Novipirellula artificiosorum: one gene and its partner. The protein of the gene in region 1 binds, or shares a complex with, the protein of each later gene. Links are inferred from orthologs where the notes say so. Each region holds a gene or a part of one and is shown in the gene's direction. Other genes may lie near its edges. The genes, in order: Poly41_RS00470 and lpdA.

Region 1 (3,205 bases):
CGCTCAATGGTGAAGGGCTGCAACACCAAGATGGGCACAGTTTGCTCAACGCGATCGCCTTCCCGACCGTGCGTGCTTATGACCCCGCTTTTGCCTATGAAGCGGTCGTGATCATCATGGAAGGGCTCAAGAGGATGTATCAAGATGGGGAGACTTGCATCTACTACATCACCGCCGAGAACGAGGCATATGATCATCCCGAAATGCCGTTGGGCTGCGAAGAGGGCATCATCAAGGGGATTTACAAATATCACAGCCGCGAAGTCGAGAACCCGAAAGCACGCGTGCAGTTATTCGGTAGTGGTGCCATTTTGAATTCGGCACTCGCTGCCCAAACCTTGCTTGCCGACCGGTACAACATCGCCAGCGATGTGTGGAGCGTCACGAGTTACACGCAATTGCGGCGAGAAGCCGCGGATTGCAGCCGCTGGAACATGTTGCATCCGACCGAAACGCCGCGGAAGAGCTACCTGGAAGAAGTGCTCGAGGGGGTCGAAGGGCCGTTCATCTCGGCGAGCGACTACGTCCGGGCATTGGGCGAACAATTGCAACCCTGGATTCCAGGCGACTACTTTGTTCTCGGGACCGACGGGATGGGGCGCAGTGATACGCGTGAATCGCTCCGCCGACATTTTGAGGTCGACAAAGAATCGATCACCATTGCAACGCTCAGCCGGCTCAGCAAAACGGGCGTATTCACGCCTGCCGAAGTTGCCGACGCCATCAAGGACCTTGGCTTTGACGCGGACAAGCCAAATCCCTATTTTGCGTGATTCTCGTAGCGGAAAGTCGTCAACGCTTTCCCGCTGCACTGCTGCTCACTGACAATCTGAAAACTGAAAACTGAAAACGACTGATATGGCTACTGAAGTAAAGCTGCCTGAGTTGGGCGACGGCATCGAATCGGGCGATGTTTTGGAAGTCTTCGTCTCCGTTGGTGATGTGATCACCCAAGGCCAAGACATTGTCGAAATGGAAACCGACAAGGCAACCGTTCCGGTTCCCGCGTCTGTAGGCGGCAAGGTGACCAAAATTCTGGTCAGCGAAGGGGACACGGTTGAGATCGGCGGCGTGATCTTGGAAGTGGAAGCTGCCGAGGGAGCTGCGGCGCCAGCCGAACCCAAACCCGCGGCAGCCCCGCAAGCCAAAGCGGAACCCAAGCCCGAGGCAGCGACGGAACCCAAAGCCGCGCCGGTTGCCCCACTGGAACCACCCCAGCCCACAGCTGCACCACCGGCGGCTGCACAAGCGGCTTCAGCACCCGCGGCGGTCAAACAGCCGGCCGTGGCAGTAACGCCAACGCCCCCTGCACCCGCCGCGCCGGCACCCAGTCCCGTCGAAGCGGGGAGTGCCATCGCCGCTGGCCCCGCGATTCGCCGTTTCGCGCGGGAAGTCAGCGTCGATTTGGCGTCGGTTCGCGGTAGCGGCGAAGGTGGAAGGATCACCCGAGAAGACGTGTTGGCCGTCGTCCGAACCAACCAAGAAACCGCCCGCAGCGGATCGACTGCGAAAGCAGACTCGGGTTCGACCATGGATTCGTTGGAAGCCGCCGCGGCACCGGCGGTCGATGATTTTGGGCCCATTCGTGTCGAGCGTATGGACCGCATGCGAAAAACGATCGCGAAACAAATGCACGCCAGTTGGTCAGCGGTGCCGAGAGTCACGAATTTTGACGATGCCGACATCACGGATCTGGAACGGCTCCGCAAATCAAGTAAAGAAGACTACGCTGCGCAGGGTTTGAAACTGACATCGATGCCCTTCTTGATCAAGGCGGTGGCAACGGCATTGCGACATCACCCCACCATCAACGCGGCGGTCGATCAAGAGAACGAGCAGATCTTGTACAAGGAATTCGTCAACGTTGGAATCGCCGTCGATACCGATCGCGGCTTGGTCGTTCCGGTGATGCACCACGCAGATCGCATGGGCGTTCCCGAAATCACTCGCTCGCTGGCAGAGATGTCGGGTAAGGTGCGTGGTGGTCAATTCGCGGTTAGCGATTTGCGAGGCGGTACGTTTACGATCAGTAACCTCGGAGCGATCGGGGGAACCTATTCCACACCGATCGTGAATGTTCCAGAAGTCGCCATTCTGCTGGTCGGTCGAAGCCGCAAGCTGCCCGTGGTGATGCCTGACGATTCGATTCAGCCGCGTTTAATGATGCCGCTCAGTCTGTCCTACGATCACCGACTCGTCGACGGAGGCACCGCAGCACGGTTCCTCAACGATGTGATTGGTTACCTCGAAGCGCCGAGCCGATTGCTGTTGGCGCTTTAGTGGACTGTCAAGTTTAAAACGGCGAGTTGGGACGTAGTGGACTTCGCCAGAAGTCTCCAAGACTATTTGAGTTACGGATTTCTGGCGAAATCCACTACCCTAAAATTTAGTGCTGACAGTCCCCTAGCAAATTAGGTCAAGTTGGGGAGCACGGCATTGCTATCGCCGAATTTGTCGGCTTGGACGCCCATCTGTTGCATCATCCACAGATACAAATTGCACAGCGGCGTTTTGTTTTCGTATCGCAGGTGGCGTCCGCTTTGGATGCGTCCTGCTCCGCTGCCCGCTAACAAGATGGGCAAATCATCGTGGTTATGTCGATCGCCGTCGCTAATGCCGCTGCCGTAGACCAGCATGCAGTGGTCGAGCAACGTCCCCTCGCCCTCGGACACACTGCTGAGTCGTTTCAGCAGGTAAGCAAACTGATCGACATGGAACCGATTGATTTTCGCAATTTGAGCTTGCTTGTGTTTGCTCTTGCCGTGGTGCGATAGTTCGTGATGCCCTTCGCTGACACCAATTTCTGGATAGCTTCGGTTGCTGCCTGCGTTGGTAAACATGAACGAGACAATCCGCGAACTGTCGGTTTGGATCGCCAATGTGATCATGTCCATCATCAACTTGGAGTGCTCGACCATTTGGCGAGGCACACCGCTGGGCCGCGGGTAGTCAGGCACCCCTTCTTCGGAAATCCCCAGTCGGTCCGCACCGGCAATCCGTTTTTCGACATCGCGGACCGCGTAGAGATATTCATCCAGTTTCCGACGATCGATCTCTGGCAGCTTTTGGTGCAACCGCTTGGCATCCTCTTGAACAAAGTCGAGGACACTTTTTCGATACTTCTCACGAACACTTTTGGCGCGCCGAGTCGCCTTCACCGTTTGACCCTCGAACAACCGATCGAATAAAGCTCGGGGATCAATTT
Region 2 (3,152 bases), on another replicon or contig:
GTGGCGTTCGATCGTAACGCTGCACTCAAAGGAACTCTCAAATGGCCCGATACACTGGACCGAAGGCACGAATCAATCGTCGACTTGGCACGCTGATTTACGAAACAGCCGGTGCCGCCCGAGCACTCGACCGTCGCAACACCCCGCCGGGGATGCACGTCCGAGGACGCCGCCCAAGTAACTACGGGATGGCGTTGATGGAAAAACAGAAGATCAAGCACTATTACGGTTTGGGGGAGCGCCAATTACGCCGTTACTTTGACGCCGTCGGCCGCAAACAAGGCAACACGGCTGAGTTGCTGCTGTTGATGTGTGAGCGCCGCCTTGATAATGTCGTCCGCCGCGTTGGATTCACCAAGACACGGCCACAAGCCCGCCAGGGCATCACCCACGGCCACTTTCGGGTCAATGGCGTGAAGGTCACCAAGCCAAGCTACTTGCTTCGCCCAGGCGACATCGTCGAAGTCCGCGGCCGCGAGAACTTGAAGAACCTCTATCGTGGTGTGATCTCGAACGCATCGCCCGACGCACTTGACTGGGTGACGTTCGATAGCGAAAACCTGAAAGCCACCGTGCTTGGATTGCCCGGCGCCAGCGACATCAGCTTGCCGGTTGATGCGAATGCGGTCGTCGAATTCTTGTCTCGCTAAACGCTTGAATTTGATGTTTTGTTCACGATTGGCTGCCTTGGCGGCCAATCGTTTTGTTTGGAACGAACAGCCCCTCGATTTACGGTTCTTCCCTGATGCACTCTCCACTTGTTGTTCTCGGTGGCGGCCCAGGCGGGTACGCAGCCGCATTCTTGGCGGCCGATGAAGGTCTTGAAGTCACGATCGTCGAATCGGAAACGCGACTCGGTGGCACTTGCTTGTTGCGAGGATGCATCCCCAGTAAAGCACTGCTGCACGTCGCGAAAATCATCAGCGATGTGGAAGAACTGCGGCAAGATTGGGGAGTCGATTACGGCGAACGACCCAATGTCAGCATCGACAAGGTCCGGGCCCGCAAAGACCAGGTGATTGCAACGTTGACCGGTGGGCTTGGCCAATTGGCGAAACGCCGAAACGTGACGATCATCCAGGCTCGAGGTTCGTTTATCGATTCGACCACCCTACGGCTCGAAGGGGACCATGAATCGATTCCCGAAGGCGGGACGCTGACGTTTGACCAGTGCATTCTCGCGACGGGGAGCGTTCCCGCCATTCCCCCCGCATTCGATATCGGCAGCGATCGGGTGATGGACAGTACGGGCGCCTTGTCGCTGCCCGACATCCCTGAAAAACTGCTGATCGTCGGCGGTGGGTACATTGGTTTGGAAATGCTGAATGTGTACGCCAGCTTCGGCACCAAGGTCACGGTGGTGGAGATGGCGGATCGGTTGTTGCCCGGCGCCGATGCGGACCTTGTCAAACCACTTGCGAAACGGATTGACAAACTCTGTGAAGGACGCGTGCTGGTCGGCACAAAAGTCGGTTCGTTGACGGAGGTCGATGATCGCATCGAAGTCACATTCGAAGGTCCCAAGCACTTCGGGCACGAGCAGTTTGACCGCGTGCTGGTCAGCATCGGACGTCGTCCGGTCACGCGAGGGCTTGGACTGGAAAACACCAAATGCATCATTAACGAGCGGGGGTTTGTCGTCACCGATACACAGCAGCGAACGGCCGACCCGCACATCTTTGCGATCGGCGATGTCGCCGGTGACCCCATGTTGGCCCACAAAGCGACCCACGAAGGCCGCGTGGCGGCCGAAGTGATCGCAGGGAAAGCCTCTGCGTTTGATAAGGTCGCGATCCCGGCAGTCGTCTTCACCGATCCTGAAATTGCATGGGCGGGGTTGACTGAAACCGATGCCAAGAAGGCTGGGGTCGAATACCAAGTGGAAGCATACCCGTGGGCCGCCAGCGGTCGGGCGCAAGCGCTTGGAATCACGGACGGCTTGACCAAATGGCTGGTTGACCCCGAAACGCATCGTGTGATCGGATGCGGAATCGTCGGTACCGGTGCTGGCGAATTGATCGCCGAGGCGGTTTTAGCGATCGAAATGGGCTGTGAGATGCATGACATCACCGATAGCATCCATCCACACCCGACGCTTAGCGAGACGCTAATGAACGCTGGCGAGGTCTATTTTGGCACCGCCACCGAGATCTTCAAACCGCGAAAAAAACCATCGCCGTCGGCCTAGTGGACCGTCATCATTTAATTTTAGGGTAGTGGATTTCGCCAGAAATCCGTAACTCGAGTGTTCTTAGGGACTTCTGGCGAAGTCCACTACGTCCCAACTCGCAGTTATAACCTTGACGGTCCACAAGCAACTACTCTAAGACGCCGCTGCCGCCGCTCCTTCGACAAGTAGCGCATCGTCCGGGCCAGCCTTCGAATTCTTTTCGTAAAACACGGGTGGCTCGTACGTCCATCCGTCTTCCAACCGCTGCTGCTCTTGTCGCAGCTTGCGATACAAATAGCGGCCTGCGATCGGCGCAGCCAATCGTGATTTCAAACCGAACATCTCGTGCATTTCGCCGAGCAGCTTCGAACACTCGGCTGCCAACACCGGGTCATCTTGATAAGCACGCCGAGTCGCCCATAACACCCCTGCATAGCCGATCGGCAAGCTCTTGGATTCATGGGCAAATCTCTCACGAATCCGCTTGTCTGCGTGATCTCGATACCGCTTCCAAGCCCGCAAATTCGTCCGCACAATTCGAATCACACTGGGGCCGTTGACTTCGAAATCACGATGAAACGCCTGCAACAAGAATTCCGTTTCTTGCCCATCCTTGATATGGGGGTGATGAAAGTTGAATCTCAATTGACCGTGAATGTCGGGAATGGAGATCTCGCGACGGTCCAACAGCGTTCCCGCCGCCTCGTGCTCCGCAAACAGCGGCGTTCCAGGAATCGGCGTGTACAACATGAATTGATGGAACTCGCTGTTGTGAAGAACGGCGTGATCAATCGCTTCGCCGATGTTCTCGGGCGTATGCTCTTCGAGCCCAATGATGCTCGAACCGAGCACACGGATGCCATGGGATTGCAACTGACGCACCAATGAAAGGGTGTCGGTGCCCGCCAATTTTGTGTATTGAGAACCTTTGCCTTCGAGCCCCATCCATACCCAGGAAACCCCGAGTGCAACGAGCTGCTCC

The links.
Region 2: the proteins of Poly41_RS00470 (region 1) and lpdA are in contact, whole or in part, in a crystal structure (PDB 1EBD), measured with the Geobacillus stearothermophilus proteins. The link is inferred for Novipirellula artificiosorum from one-to-one orthologs. Residues at the interface, in WP_033016211.1 of Geobacillus stearothermophilus: Ile130, Ala131, Met132, Pro133, Arg136, Arg140, Glu141, Asn155, Arg157; in WP_049624544.1 of Geobacillus stearothermophilus: Pro340, Ser341, Asp344, Tyr345, Arg403, Asp406, Val408, Glu431, Ala432, Gly433, Asp438.

What each region holds. Positions count from the first base shown.
Region 1 is NZ_SJPV01000001.1:179,578-182,782, reverse strand. The notes cover bases 189-3,069. They hold Poly41_RS00470 (2-oxo acid dehydrogenase subunit E2), read left to right. Parts: upstream 189-858; coding sequence 859-2,280; downstream 2,281-3,069. Other genes in these bases: Poly41_RS00465 (DUF1552 domain-containing protein), read right to left, coding at 2,412-3,069; aceE (pyruvate dehydrogenase (acetyl-transferring), homodimeric type), read left to right, coding at 189-773. In the rest of the region: more of aceE, read left to right, coding at 1-188; more of Poly41_RS00465, read right to left, coding at 3,070-3,205.
Region 2 is NZ_SJPV01000009.1:39,683-42,834, reverse strand. What follows is about bases 139-2,966. They hold lpdA (dihydrolipoyl dehydrogenase), read left to right. Parts: upstream 139-745; coding sequence 746-2,188; downstream 2,189-2,966. Other genes in these bases: Poly41_RS22175 (B12-binding domain-containing radical SAM protein), read right to left, coding at 2,324-2,966; rpsD (30S ribosomal protein S4), read left to right, coding at 139-650. Outside these bases: more of rpsD, read left to right, coding at 42-138; more of Poly41_RS22175, read right to left, coding at 2,967-3,152. UniProt on the Escherichia coli protein: Lipoamide dehydrogenase is a component of the glycine cleavage system as well as of the alpha-ketoacid dehydrogenase complexes.